DNA from 3 places in the Pseudobacillus sp. FSL P4-0506 genome. Region 1 is predicted to be linked to each of the others. Evidence: riboswitches for the same ligand, from Rfam matches in the RefSeq annotation. Region 1 holds a riboswitch; each other region holds the start of a gene.

Evidence for each region. Region 1 has a riboswitch for thiamine pyrophosphate ahead of MKZ02_RS15570 (thiazole synthase). Riboswitches for the same ligand answer to the same signal wherever they lie in the genome.
Region 2: another riboswitch for thiamine pyrophosphate. It lies ahead of thiT (energy-coupled thiamine transporter ThiT); the one in region 1 lies ahead of MKZ02_RS15570 (thiazole synthase).
Region 3: another riboswitch for thiamine pyrophosphate. It lies ahead of MKZ02_RS18090 (acetylornithine deacetylase); the one in region 1 lies ahead of MKZ02_RS15570 (thiazole synthase).

Annotation. Positions count from the first base shown of each region.
Region 1 is NZ_JBBOOI010000001.1:3,104,446-3,109,496, reverse strand. Features, by position in the region: gene MKZ02_RS15580 (glycosyltransferase family 2 protein) at 1-1,401, shown strand, start outside; gene mscL (large conductance mechanosensitive channel protein MscL) at 1,442-1,855, shown strand; TPP riboswitch at 1,861-1,961, shown strand; gene MKZ02_RS15570 (thiazole synthase) at 2,038-2,802, shown strand; gene thiH (2-iminoacetate synthase ThiH) at 2,818-3,996, shown strand; gene MKZ02_RS15560 (thiamine phosphate synthase) at 3,938-4,570, shown strand; gene thiS (sulfur carrier protein ThiS) at 4,554-4,757, shown strand; gene MKZ02_RS15550 (ThiF family adenylyltransferase) at 4,773-5,051, shown strand, end outside.
Region 2 is NZ_JBBOOI010000001.1:2,763,000-2,768,050, reverse strand. Features, by position in the region: gene MKZ02_RS13960 (dynamin family protein) at 1-1,808, opposite strand, end outside; gene MKZ02_RS13955 (DUF1801 domain-containing protein) at 1,858-2,301, opposite strand; gene thiT (energy-coupled thiamine transporter ThiT) at 2,728-3,294, opposite strand; TPP riboswitch at 3,365-3,466, opposite strand; gene MKZ02_RS13945 (L,D-transpeptidase family protein) at 3,846-4,340, shown strand; gene MKZ02_RS13940 (DUF3243 domain-containing protein) at 4,419-4,760, shown strand; partial or broken gene MKZ02_RS13935 (GNAT family N-acetyltransferase) at 4,945-5,051, opposite strand, start outside.
Region 3 is NZ_JBBOOI010000001.1:3,660,558-3,665,608, reverse strand. Features, by position in the region: gene thiW (energy coupling factor transporter S component ThiW) at 1-465, shown strand, start outside; gene MKZ02_RS18095 (hypothetical protein) at 462-869, opposite strand; TPP riboswitch at 1,180-1,284, shown strand; gene MKZ02_RS18090 (acetylornithine deacetylase) at 1,412-2,692, shown strand; gene tenA (thiaminase II) at 2,795-3,469, shown strand; gene MKZ02_RS18080 (ABC transporter ATP-binding protein) at 3,441-4,238, shown strand; gene MKZ02_RS18075 (ABC transporter permease) at 4,235-4,984, shown strand; gene MKZ02_RS18070 (ABC transporter substrate-binding protein) at 4,984-5,051, shown strand, end outside.

The DNA.
Region 1 (5,051 bases):
GTCACTTTTTTGTCATGGTTATTTATTTCGTATACAATAGTTGTGCTGTTATTTTATTTTGTTATTTTATTCATTTCAGCAAAGCAACTGCGAAGCCAATACGGCTTTAATTCTAAAGAAGCGGAAGAAGACCTGCTTGATTCCTTTGACACAAAACCTGTCTCTATTCTCGTGCCTGCCTATAACGAAGAAGCAGGCATTTATAACAGTGTTCGTTCTCTCCTTAGCATTTATTATCCGGAATATGAAGTGATTGTGATCAATGACGGATCGAAGGATAGCACAGTGGAAACGATGATTGAGTCATTCCAAATGGTAAAGACGAATACAGTGCTGCGTACAAGAATTCCAACAGCAGAGGTTAAAGGGATCTATCGTTCGACCATTTATAAAAATGTTTATATGATCGACAAGGAAAACGGCGGAAAAGCAGATGCTTTGAACGCTGGGATGAACTTATCACATTATCCTTACGTCTGTTCACTTGACGGGGATTCTGTCTTAGAAAGAAATGCTTTCCTGAAAGTCATAAAGCCGATTCTCGACTCAGATGGCGAAGTGATTGCTGTCGGCGGGAGTGTGCGGATCGCCAATGGTTGTCATATTGAAGGCGGAGAAGTGATGACCGTGGATTTATCCAACAAACCCTTTGTCATTATGCAAGTGATCGAATATTTACGGGCCTTCTTAATAGGCCGTATTGGATTGAGCCGTCATAATCTGCTGCTGATTATATCAGGCGCATTTGGCGTTTTTGAGAAGGAGTCAGTCATTCGGATTGGCGGCTATCGCACAAACACCGTTGGAGAAGACATGGACCTTGTGGTGCGCCTGCACCGGATGATTAAAGAAGAAGGGCTCAATAAAAAGATACTGTATGTTCCGGACCCCGTCTGCTGGACAGAAGCTCCAGAGTCTGCGCTTTATTTGCGTAGACAGCGCCAGCGGTGGCATCGTGGGCTCTGCGAAGTAATTTGGAACCATAAAGATATGCTGTTCAATCCTAAATATGGACTTGTAGGCGTGCTATCCATGGCTTATTTCTTTTTGATTGAGCTGATGGGTGTATTCGTTGAATTAGCCGGCTATATTCTTATCCTATTCGGGGTCCTATTTTCATTTATTAATGCCGAGGTCACTATATTGATGGCTTCTCTATCTTTTTTATACGGTTCTATTTTATCTATGAGCGGTGTGCTTCTGGAAGAATGGAGCTTGAGGAAATATCCGAAACCAGCCAATATTGTGAAGCTATTTTTCTATGCGCTCTCTGAAACCTTCTGGTATCGTCCTTTGACGATCAAGTGGCGGGTAGAAGGTTTTTTACAATTTTTAGCTGGCAAGAAAGATTGGGGCGAGATGAAACGGATTGGTGTAGGAGCCAAGGTTGAGTCAAAATGAGTTGGTCGTTGAAAGGATAGCTGAAAGGAGTTTAACCAAGTTGTTGCAAGAATTTAAGAAATTTGCCATGCGCGGCAATGTCATTGATCTGGCGATCGGTGTTATTATCGGAGCTGCTTTTGGTAAAATCGTTTCTTCTCTCGTGCAGGACATTATTATGCCGATCATTGGACTGCTTATAGGGGGCATTAATTTTTCAAAGTTAATGTTTCGCTTCGGAGGAGCTGAGGTGAAATATGGTCTCTTCATACAATCCATTGTTCATTTTTTAATTATCTCATTTGCTCTTTTTCTCTTTGTACGGGTATTTAATAAGTTATACCGTCAGGAAAAGGAGGAGGAGACGCCTTCACTTTCAAAAGAGGAAGAGCTCCTTACAGAAATTAGAGATTTATTAAAATCGCAAAAAACGCTTAACAATTTAGAAGATTCAGAGTATAATAGAGAAAATTAAATAGAAAATTTAGCTAGGGGTGCCTTTAAGGCTGAGAGGATGCATGCATCTAACCCTTGAACCTGATTTGGTTAGTACCAACGGAGGGAAGCTGTCTTTATTTATGTATGTTTATTTGGTGTACATAAAGAAAAGCCTGCCGTTGTGGCAGGCTTTTTTTATTGCAAAAAGGAGGAATATAAATGGATGAATTGATGATTGGTCGAGCGAAGTTAACGAATCGGCTTTTTACCGGCACAGGAAAGTTTGCAGATCACTCGGTCATGAAACAGGCTTTTGCTGAATCAGAATCAGAAGTAGTTACCGTGGCGGTGAGAAGGGTAGATTTAGAAGCGGAGCATGAAAATATTTTAGAAGATATTCCGCCGAATATGATTATCATGCCCAATACCTCAGGAGCTAGAAATGCCGAGGAGGCAGTTAGAATTGCAAGACTGGCCAGAGCCGCTGGGATGGGCAACTGGATTAAAATTGAGGTCATTTCCGATCAGAAATATTTGTTGCCTGATAATGAAGAAACCATTCGAGCCACAGAAATCCTTGCTAACGAAGGATTTATTGTTCTTCCTTATATGAATCCGGATTTAATGGCAGCAAAAAAGCTAGCAGATGCTGGGGCGGCAGCCATTATGCCGCTCGGTTCACCGATAGGGTCAAACCGGGGCATCCGGATGAAGGAAATGATTCGGATTCTAATAGAAGAAAAAACACTGCCTATTATTGTTGATGCAGGGATCGGCAAACCGTCTGAGGCAGCTGAAGCCATGGAGATGGGGGCTGACGCGGTGCTAGTCAATACGGCAATTGCCACAGCTGATGACCCGGTAAGCATGGCTAAAGCGTTCAATTTAGCTGTTAAGGCTGGAAGACAGGCTTATCTGGCGGGGCTGGGAGCAGTGTCGCAAAAAGCAGCCGCTTCCTCCCCGTTAACTGGATTTTTACGTTAAAAAGGAGGGATTTTTTTGAGTTTTTATGAGGTGTACCGTTCAATCAAAGATCAACCATATGAAGAGTGGTTAGCTAGCATGACGACAACCGATGTAGATAGAGCTTTAAATAAAGACGATTTGAATGAACAAGACCTATTGGCGCTTCTTTCCCCTGCAGGCGGCGAACGTTTAGAAGAAATGGCTCAAAAAGCCCAGCGATTAACAGTTCGGAATTTTGGTAAAGTAATCTCCTTGTATGCCCCGCTTTACTTAACAGACTATTGTGTGAATAAATGTGCTTACTGCAGCTTTAGCTTTGATAATGATTTTCCAAGACGAAAGTTAACGTCATTAGAAATTGACCAGGAAGCAAAGGCGTTAAAGGATATGGGGATTCAGCACGTTATTTTGCTGACAGGAGAATCACGTATTCATTCATCGGTAGCTTATCTGGCAGAAGGCGCAAAAATTTTGAGAAAGCATGCCTCTTCAATCGCCATCGAGGTACAGCCGCTTGATACGGAAGAATATCATCAGCTTTTTCAGGCTGGGGTAGATGGGCTCACGGTTTACCAGGAGGTATACAATGAGGAAGTGTATAAAGAGATTCATATAAAAGGACCAAAAAGAAATTACCGTTACCGTCTTGATGCACCAGAGAGAGGCTGTCAGGCTGGGATGAGATCAGTCAATATCGGCGCCCTGCTTGGAATGGATAATTGGCAGAAGGAAGTATTTTTCACCGCTCTGCATGCAAGGTATTTGCAGAAAAAATATATAGAAACAGAAATTGCCGTTTCTTTTCCTCGCATTCGTCCGAACCTGGGTGGATTCGAGCCGCGGGTTAATGTAGAGGATAAAGACCTTGTCCAGGCTATGCTCGCCTTTCGTCTATTTATGCCGCGAGCAGGTATTACACTCTCTACACGTGAAGAGGCGGAACTCAGGGATCATCTCATTAAGCTCGGGGTAACAAAAATGTCTGCTGCCTCCTCTACTGTTGTAGGCGGATATGCTAACAAAAAAGAAAACAATAGCCAATTTGAGATTTCTGATAATCGTTCGGTAGATGAAGTGAAAAAGAGACTAAAACAGCTGGGCTATCAGCCTGTTTCAAAAGATTGGGATATCTTGGCGGTGGAGGAGGAGACGGATGACTTTTCGGCTTCATGCCATCACAACGGGAAAGCTCGAACTGGCGCAGGCGTCTGAAGCGGCCGCTAGCATTCATCCGTTTGTTGATTTTATTCATATTAGAGAGAAACAACGCAGTGCCAAAGAGTTGTTTCATTGGGCTGAGACATTTATCGCTAGGGGGGTTCCTGCTGAAAAGCTAATTATAAATGACCGTGTAGATGTGGCGCTTGCCACAGGAGCCGGCGGTGTACAGCTGACAGAAAATAGCTTGCCGCTTAGACAGGTGAGAAGCTTTGCTAAAAATATAAAGGCCGGCTGCTCGATTCATGAGCCGGCTGACGCAGCAGCCATACAAGGAGAGGCGGTCGATTGGCTTTTGTTTGGCCACCTTTATGAAACGGCTTCCAAGCCTGGTAAACAACCTAAGGGGCTAGAGTTATTGCAAACAACAGTGGGTTTCTCTCGCATTCCGGTGATCGCGATCGGAGGGATTATGCCGCATCACGTTCAGGAAATTAAAGGTGCTGGAGCGAAAGGAATTGCGGTGATGTCGGGAATTTTTGCAAGTAAAGAACCGGCTGTCGCCGCCTCATGCTATCGAGCTGAAATAAAAAAGGAGGAAAAGCAAATAGATGAATATTGTGGTTAACGGCAAAGAAAGGCAGGTTGTCTTGGAGGAACCGACGCTTGAGAATTTACTCACTGTTTATTCACTGCAAGGAAAAACAGTGATTATTGAGTCAAACGGTAAGATTATTCCAAAGGAACAGCTAGGCTCAACAAATGTAGAAGAAGGCGATCGTATTGAGATTATTCAATTTGTAGGCGGCGGTTAAGGAGGAAGAACTATGATGGAAGGCCGTTATTCGAGACAGGAATTATTTTTAAAAGAAACGGACTCTTACCGCAATAAGCATGTAATGATTATTGGAGTTGGTGCATTAGGGTCCTCTCTGGCTGAAATGCTTGTCAGGGCAGGGATTGGGAAGCTGACATTGATTGACCGTGACTATGTTGATTGGACGAATCTTCAGCGGCAGCAGCTTTATAAAGAACAGGATGCAAAAGACAGCCTGCCGAAAGCAGAGGCAGCTAAAAAAAGACTCCAGGAAATCAATTCTGATGTAGAC
Region 2 (5,051 bases), 340 kb from region 1:
CTTTTTACCTCCTTAATCCGCTCGTCTAGATTAATAGAAACAAAAGCCGTTTCCTCAGATCGGCTGCTCCACTCTCTAGCGGCTTCACCAATAGAAACGAATGGCTTTCTTTTTTGACTGGCTAGTGGTTTTGTCTTTTTAAAAGCCTGAAAAGGTTTTTTCTCTACTTTTTCCTGGCCGCGTACAGCGAGGATAGAAAAGATGTTTTCATACAACTCTGTTTCGTTTGCTTTTAACTGTTCCCGCTTTTTCCAATCCTCCATTTTTTGATATATCTCTTTCTCTTCTTTAGCAAGCAGAACCCGCTTCTTGCGGTTATTTTCCTTTGCCTGTGCTTCCAGCGGTTCAACGAAAGCAGCAAATGCCTGGCGGTACAGGGTCTTCATTTCGGAAGTGACGTCCTTCGCATAGTTTAATACGTAATCATCTGTAAGCATTGCTCCACTTTTGACGAGCCTTACGAGCAAATCTGGAGAAAACTGGACTTCGCATTGGCGAACTCTCTCTCTGAGCTCATCATTTATTACATCAAATGAGGTTAGCAGCTTGATAACCTCTTCTTTAAAGGGGATGTCAATGTAAGACAGCCTATTCTCGTTTAGTGTTTGAAACAGCTGCTGCAAGCGCCATTCTTTTTCTTTTTTTGTTCGTTTGCGGGAAAAGAAGCCGCGCACTTGAAAGGAAAGTTCACGGGACTCTAAAAATTGGCGCACAAAAATGCGCGCATAATAATCTAAAAGCTTGGCATTGTTAAAAACAGTTGACAGCATTTGATCAAACAGCGGAATAAACAGATTGTCCCGCTCTCTTATCGCTTCTTTTCGCTCATTGAACTCTCGGCGTTCTTCTTGAAGCTGCTGAAAAGAAGCCGTACCTATAAGCCGCTCATCATATTCCTCAAGCTCGGTTCTTGTTTTTTTCCGCTGCTTGTGAAAAAAGCTCATGGCAACGACTAGTGCTTCCTGTAGTACATGAGCCGTGATTTGCTGTTGCCGGTCAGCGATTTTTCCCGACAAAAGAGCTTTCAATTCGCTCAGTTGGTTATAAGCATGGTCTGCCTCTTTTAACGAAGTGAAATAAAGGCCGTTATATGAAAGGCGATGCTCAGCAAATGATTGCTGAATACGGCTTAAAAATTCAGTAAGCGACAGTTCACTTGCTATGTGTTTATCGATTTGGTTAACGATTAAATAGTTTTCTTTTCCTCTCTCCGCAAGCTGGCGATTAAATTCAAAGTTTACAGGAGATTGCACATGATTATAGTCCATCATGTAAAAAACAAGGTCGGCCAAGTGAAGCTTGGACAAAGCACTTACCCGGTGAGCATCGTCTGTTGAGTCAATTCCAGGCGTATCAAAGATGGCAACTCCTTCAGGCAACTGGCCTGTACGATGGGATATTTCCACTTCTTCTACTATATTGCCGTTGACGCAATATGCTTGAATGTCACGGATATCGTAAGGGTAAGGGAACACTTTTATAGTCCCATCCTTAAACCAAACCTTCGCATACGGCTCTCCTTCTTTTACCTTGACAATATTGGCGCTTGTCGGAATCGGACTGGATGGCAGCAAGCTTTCTCCCATTAATTCATTGATCATGGAAGACTTTCCGGCTGAAAAGTGGCCATAAAAGGCGATGATATACTCCATGTTTTCCAGTTTTTCGATCAGTTCGGCACATATATAGGCACTTTGCTGGTCACCGTACTTTAAAAATAAAGCATGAAGCTGCTCTAGTTTTGGCAGAAGCAAGGCGCGGGTTGGTTTCTGGTTAGCGAGCCAGTTTTTTAATTTCTCGGTTAACATGCAGCATCCTCCTTTCTGCTTTCAGCGGTATTTTATTTACGCACTCCCCCTATGTAATCTCGGCTTCTTTGCCTATTTCTGGATAGGTTTCTTTTAAAAATGCTACGGATTGTTTGATTAATACTTTTAAAACATCAACATTAATATCGGCTAATTTATTAATATAGACGCATGCTTTCCCAGTAGTATGTTTTCCGAAGCTTTTTAACAGTTCCTCACGCTTTGTGTCACCCGGTGCAAAATACAAACTTATTTTAGCTTTTCGAGGTGAAAAGCCAACTAACGGTGCGTCTCCTTCATGGCCGGATTTATATTTATAATGATACGAACCGAATCCAATAATGCTCGGCCCCCACATTTTTGCTTCAAAACCCGTCGTTTCGGTAAAAATATCTAGTAATTTATACGCATCTTCCCGTTTTTTGGGGCTTTCAATAGCTTCAATAAACTCAATCACATTGTTATCCGTTTCCTTTGTTTTTAACTCATACATATAGAGTCACTCCTATATTTTTAACTTTTATACAGTCAAAGCGAGTATAACTGCGGAAGTGCAGGTCGCTTAGCTACACCAGCTGTAAATTAATCAACTAACGTAATCAGAAATATCGTCTCCAATTTCCAGTGCGCTACGATAAAGATTTCTCTATCAATCTTTATTACTCCTTTATTAAGCGCAAATTCTCAAGTTAACAGTCTATATGAGAAAGCAGGAAAGAATCAAACGTTCTCTACGCCCCGTTGTAAATGGCAACGTGACCGGCTTGGCATTTTAGCAGCCCTTAATAAAAAAATTTTCTGAACAGACTCGCAGCTCTTCTACAAATATAAGAATAAAAAGCGGGTTTCGGCAAATCCTCTCTCTGCACAAAAAAACAGGAGCTGAATTTAATGGATCAGCTCCTGTTTTATGTGTTTATTAGTAACTGGCCGAACTATTTTCAACAGGAATGGACTGTTTGTAAAAGCGCGGCGCTGTCTTTTTCAAAAATAGTAGTACAGCTGACGTAATTAACATTTCCGGAAGCAAATAAGAAAGGTTGTACAAGAAAGAATAAACGGCGACCGGTGTTCCTTCCGGTGCCGAACTGCCGAACCAGACGACGCCGGAAACGAAGTGGCAGATAAAACGAAACACAGTACCTAACAATAGACCGGCAAAAATACGGCCCGTTGTAACTGGTTTATGGAAAACAGCAAGGCCTCCGAGTCCGAGTACAGCATAAGCAAGAGGATAATCCAACACGAGCTGCACTGGATGCACAACGTATCCACCTGTCATTAAGCTGATCAGCCCAACCAATAGACCTGTAATAAAACCAGCCTGCCAGCCGCGGCGAAAGGCCATGACGAATATTGGCACCATGACGAGGGAGATAGAACCCCCGAATGCCCAAAGAGCGCCAAACTCGACATAGCTTAATATAAGCGATAATCCTGCCATGACAGCAATTTCGATCATCGTAACCAGTTTGTTTCTTTCCATAAAAAATCCCCCTTTTCTTATCCAAAGGGGTGTACGGATACAACGGATTCTTCCGCTTATGCGAATATTTCCTGTATCTGTCACACTTTCCCTACGCTGGTACTAACCAGATCAGGTTCTTAGAGTTGAGGATGGTTCCTCTCTCAGTCTAACGACACCCCTAGTGGACTTATTGCTCTTACTATAGCATAACTATAAGGAAAATGAAATACGGGGAATCATCTCCGGTGCTTTACAGTAGTAAAAGATGGCTAGATTTTTAGAGTGACTTTCATAGGAAATTATCCATCATCTCAGCGATTTCATAAAAACTGGACTCTGCCTCTCGGCTTAGTTGTGTTACTGTCTGTTCCACATGAAAGGATTCTTTCGACTAAACGATACAATCTTATAAGGGCCTATTCATATTCTCTTCCCTCTTTTGGATGTGCCTGACTCTTTTTATTTAAAGCGTATATCTTACTCTCTTATTTCATATACGTAAGTGAATATCAGGCGAAGCATCTTTTCATAAATACTTGTTTTAAAAATATATAAAATCAGGTGAGCCGATGAATCATATTGTTAAGAGCGGTGAAACATTGACGTCTATTGCAGCGGATTACCGCATTCCTGTTTCTCAATTGATTGCAGCCAATCCGGGGATCAATATTCATTCTATCTATCCCGGCCAGCAGCTGCGTATCCCGGGACTTCCTGATCCTTCTTCTCTTCCTTATTCAATTAGCGTTTCATTGTCACAGCGCAGGCTAACCTTATTTCGTCAGGGGAAAGTACAAAAAGTCTATCCGGTGGGGGTTGGTAAAATGCTGACTGAAACGCCAACTGGAGATTTTGTTATTATTAATAAAGCACCAAACCCAGGCGGCCCATTCGGAACGATGTGGATGAGTTTATCGAAGAAATCTTATGGCATTCATGGAACGAATAATCCTTCTTCTATCGGCAAGTTTGTCTCTAAAGGCTGCATTCGCATGTATAACCGTGATGTAGAAGAACTGGCTAGAACCATTCCAATCGGTACTCCAGTTCGCATTAGACCTTAAATCGCTGAAAATTCATCTGTTGCATGTTTGAAAACAAGCAAAGGGGGGCATAACGAAACAGTAAAGGAGGAATGACTGATGACAGAAGAAAATCACGCGATTCATAAAGACGGGGAACTGCAGCCGGATATGGTGGATGATACACTTGAACGGATAAGCCCCGAAAGAATGGACAGCATTCTTGAGAATTTCAATTCCTTTAAATCTTATTTGAAAAAAAGAATAGAACTCGCTGAAAAGATCGGTTTAAATGAAGAGCAACTGGCGATTGCTACAGAAAAAATTGCCGACTATCTGGCTGATCATGCCGAGCCGAAAAACAGAGAAGAGAAGCTTCTTCAAGAGCTTTGGAATGTCGGGACACAGGATGAGCGTCACCACCTAGCTCATATGCTTGTTAAATTTGTGGATCAAGAATAGAGTGGTTCTCTTTAGTGCAAACGAAGCACTATTTACGATAAAAGCCTGATATGGAGCAATCTTATATTTAACAGTCAATGAAAAAGCCTCTATGCATTCAGGGGCTTTTTCATTTGTTTCTGATCCTTCTTCTCCCTCCAAATCTTAGAAGAAAAGCGCTTTAATCAGGTTGGCATGTTGTCTCTTACTTTTGATATGGGGATGAGTTCTTCTCTTTCCACTCACTAGCTAACACTCCATAAATAACATGGCCTCCACAATGATTGTATAACCATTCGGCTTGTCGGATCG
Region 3 (5,051 bases), 560 kb from region 1:
TTATTTACTGCGATTGCCACCTTCGGCTCTTCGCTAGTCTGGTTTCCCGCCGGTGTAGCGAAGGCTTACCCTGTCCAGCATGCGGTAAATGTCATTGCCGGTGTGCTGCTTGGCCCGGGGCCGGCGGTAATGATCGCCTTTGTTACTGGTTTATTAAGAAATTTAATGGGAACCGGTTCACTTCTAGCATTTCCGGGAGGCATGATTGGTGCATTTCTCGCCGGCTATATTTATCAAAAAACAAGCCGAACATGGGCCGCTTCTATCGGAGAAATGACTGGGTCAGGAATCATTGCTCCTTTATTTGCCGTTCCCTATGCAAAGATATTGATGGGAACAGCGGCTGGTGCTTTTTTCTTCTTGCCAGCTTTTCTCGTCAGCAGCTTGTCAGGATCAATTATCGGTCTCTTGCTCGTAAGGCGACTAGTTAAATTGAACGCATGGAAATATCGGTTAGAGCCTTAACGCCACCGAAGGGCAATAGCCAACTTGCAGCATTCTAAGTTTGCTGCAGTGGTTCTGAGCTCAATTCGGAAGGAATCAGGGTTAAATGAAATATTTGTTTTTCTTGATATACCAGCTGATCGCACCAGCCGTTCCACTTCTTGCCGATTGGCAGCCTGGGCAGCAGTCATTAATCGAAGAGCAAAGTCGCTGCTATCTGTTAATTTATTTAACAGCAAATTTGTTTCATTCAGCAGCTGCTTGATTGATTGAGCGGATTGTTTAAATAAAGCAGGATTCACTTCAGGATAAGGCCTTAAGGACGGAGGATGACATGAGGCCACTGGTTGAAGGGCTCGATGGTGAGGATAAGTGCCTGCAAACGGGGCCATGTAAAGATTTTGAAACGGATAAGAATAATACAACCCGGTGTCACTCCTTCCTAAAAAGTAAGACTTCTCAGCCATTAACAAATGCTTGCTTTCTTCGTTATCTGTTTTACTGTAGAACTCATGACCCGATGGCCACTTCGTTCCGTATGAGGTGACGGTCCTTGCAAGATGATTTTTTCCAATTAGCCTGATGTGTACAGAGGAGTCTTTATCTTTAGCCTCTTCTATTAATATACGGCTATTGGGAAAAATAAATGATCAATACTATCTATTTAAATAGCATAAATTTTATTGAAAATTACTGGTGATTACGATCAAGCTAACAGCAGAATCTAATTGAATAGTTGGTCCTTGGGGGTGCTTGCAAAAGCTGAGAGAGGTAAATGGCCTCAACCCTTATTACCTGAACTGGATAATGCCAGCGGAGGGAAGAGGTCGTATCCTGATATTGAACTGCAGTCTTTCTAATCCTGCAGCAAGATAAAAAATTATACAGCCGCTTCCCTTGATGAGGAGCGGTTTTTTTACGTGTAGGTAATAATATTAGTCTACATGTCAATAGAGAGGGGATGGCTATGGAAAAAAAGCTAGATATACTCCTGGAACAAGTGGAGCGCCGTCAGGAAGAGATCGTTCATTTATTGAAGAAGCTGATCTCTTTCGAAACGCCTGCTCCTCCGGCACGAAATACTGCAGAAGCCCAGTCGTTTATAGCTGATTTTTTAAAAGGCTTAGATTTTTCGGTAGATAGATGGGACGTGCACCCAAATGACCCGAATGTTGTTGGAAGATGGCCAGGGACAGATGCTGAGAAGTACCAAAGTTTAATTATTAATGGACATATAGACGTGGCAGAAATACATGAAGATGAGGGGTGGGAAGCCGATCCATTTCAGGCTGTTGTCAAGGAGGGATCAGTGATTGGACGCGGGGCCGCTGACATGAAAGGAGGGCTTGCTGGTGCTTTATTCGCTTTACAGCTGCTCCATGATGCAGGAATGACGCTTCCGGGGGACGTGCTTTTTCAATCGGTTATCGGTGAAGAGGTAGGTGAAGCTGGTACGCTGGAGTGCTGCAAACGGGGCTATAAAGCGGACTTTGCGGTAGTTGTTGATACGAGTGATCTACATATACAAGGGCAGGGAGGCGTGATTACAGGCTGGATTACTTTAAAAAGCAACCAAACGTATCACGATGCGACTCGAAGAAATATGGTACATGCCGGCGGAAAGTTGTTTGGAGCCAGTGCTATAGAAAAAATGATGAAAATCATTGAAGGGCTGCAGGAATTGGAGCGCCACTGGGCGGTAACTAAAAGCTATCCAGGATTTTCGCCGGGGACAAATACAATTAATCCCGCTGTTATTGAAGGCGGGAGACACGCCGCTTTTATTGCCGACGAATGCCGGCTTTGGATTACTGTTCACTATTATCCCAATGAAACCTATGAACAGGTAGCTAAGGAGGTGGAAGATCATATTCGTCATGTAGCAAACGGAGATGTATGGATGAGGCATAACCCTCCTTCATTTAAGTGGGGTGGCACATCAATGATTGAAGAAAGGGGAGAAGTGTTTCCTTCTTTTGAAGTAGATGGGAGTCACGCTGCTGTACAAATTCTCACCCAGTCTCACTCAGATGTGCTTGGTAAGGCTCCGATGATTGATATTTCCCCAACTGTTACAGATGGGGGATGGCTTGCTGATTCCGGTATTCCTACCGTTATCTATGGACCGGGGGATTTAATGAATGCTCATTCGATCAATGAGCAGCTGTCGATTGAACAGCTTGTCGATTACACGAAAGTGATTTTGTCGTTTATCTACACTTGGTGTCACACACCGAAGCATGGATAGGTAAGATGAATACTCTGGGTTGTGAACAGCTATAGGCACAACAGAAATATGTATAGATGATCTTTAGAGGAGGAATCACATATGAAAGTGAGTAGCACGAATATAAAGTTCAGTGAAAGGCTTCATGAAAAACTTCAGCCGATCTGGAGAAAAAATCATCATCATCCTTTCGTGAGAGGAATTGGGGACGGCACGCTCGACCAGCGGAAGTTTCGTTTTTATATGGTTCAGGATTATTTATATTTAATTGATTATTCTAAGGTATTTGCCCTTGGAGCAGTCAAAGCAACAGATGTAGAAACGATGGGGAAATTCGCTTCATTGCTGAATGAAACACTTAATTTTGAAATGGCACTTCACCGCCAGTATGCAGCCCGTTTTGGCATTTCTGAGGAAGAGCTTGAACAGGCCAAGCCGTCTCCAATTACGCTTGCTTATACGCATTACATGCTTCATGTCAGTCAGAATGGCACGCTTGCCGAGTTGATTGCCGCTCTTCTTCCATGTGCGTGGAGCTATTGGGAGATCGGCAAAGAGCTAAATGAAATTCCAGGAGCCAGCGAGCATGAGTTATATGGTGGCTGGATCAAAATGTATTCATCTAAAGAGTTTGGTGAACTCGCCACATGGTGTATTGAGCTTTTAGATGAGCATACAGCAGGAAAGAGTGAAAGAGAGCTTGCGAGACTGGAAGAAATTTTCTTAAATACAACCCGTTATGAGTATATGTTCTGGGAGATGGCGTTTCATGAGCAAATGTGGCCGGGAGAAGAATAAAAAAGTTCTTGAATTTCAACATGTTACCTTTTCCTATAAAGACAAAAAAAACAGGCACGTTGTTCCTATTTTGCAGAGGATAAATGCGGAGGTTTATGAGGGCGAATTCATTTCTATTATCGGAGCAAGCGGATCAGGGAAAAGTACACTATTCCGGTTAATTACCGGGCTTGAAAATCAGGATGAGGGACGAATTTTAATCAATGGGGAAGAGCAGGAATCACGTCTTGGAAAGGTCGGTTACATGCCTCAGCAAGATCTGCTCATGCCGTGGCGGACAATTATCGAAAATGCCGCCCTTCCTCTTGAATTGAGAGGAATCCGGAAAGAAGAAGCACGCAGGCAAGTTCATCTTTTGCTGAAAGAATTTGGTTTAGAAGGAACAGAGGGGCGGTACCCTCATGAGCTATCTGGAGGCATGAGACAGCGCGTTTCTTTCTTGCGGACATCATTGAGCGGATCAAACATTCTTTTGCTTGATGAACCTTTCAGTGCCCTGGATGCGATTACAAGGCTGGCTATGCAGGAGTGGCTCATGGCCCAGTGGGAAAAACGAAAAGCAACCATTGTATTGATTACTCACGACGTCAGTGAAGCGCTTTTTCTGTCGGATCGCATTTTTATTTTTCAAGAAAGACCGGTTCGGGCGTTTCAGGAAGTGACTGTTCCGATTGACCGGCCAAGAAGCTTAAAAGATTTGAACAAGCCAGCCATGATTGAATGGAAGGACTATTTGCTGGAGGAGCTGAGAGGGAAGGTGATTCTATGAAAAGCAACAGGGGCACATGGCCAGCTGCTTTGACAATTTTAGCATTTTTCCTGGCTTGGGAAATCACGGCACGAATGGTCAATATGCTATTTATTCTCCCGCCTCCGACCGGCATTCTCAGTAAGCTGTGGGAATTAAGAGAACCGCTGTTCATTGAACACTTGCCAATTACGCTAGTCATTATTTTAATTGGCTTAACTATCTCCATTTTACTAGGCGCCGGAATGGCTGTTTGGATGAGTGTGAGCCCAGCCGCTGAAAAAGTGATTTACCCGCTGATCATTTCTTCACAAATGATCCCGATTATTGCTCTGGCCCCCATTTTTGTTCTTTGGTTCGGTTACTCAATTTGGAGCAAAGTAGTTGTGACTGTTTTGATCACATTTTTTCCTATCACGGTGAATACATATGATGGGCTGCAATCAGCCAGTAAAGAGTTGAAAGAGCTAATGATGACAATGGGGGCAGGGAAGAAAGAGATATTTACCAAGCTAGTTGTTCCTTCCGCCTTGCCTCATTTTTATTCAGGACTGAAGGTAGCTGTTACATTAAGCGTGATTGGAGCTGCCATCGGAGAATGGCTTGGAGCACAGGCTGGTCTCGGTTATTTCAGCCGACGAATGATGACTCAATTTGATGGGGCGGCTGTTTTTGCTCCGATTGTATTGCTGTCGGCGATCGGCATTGTTCTATTTGTCATTGTAAAATTCATTGAGCAAAAATCATTAAAATGGAGGAAGTCATAATGAGAAAATGGTTACTGGCATTGTTTGTGATAGTGCTTGCCGGCTGCAGTTCTAACGATGCAAGTGA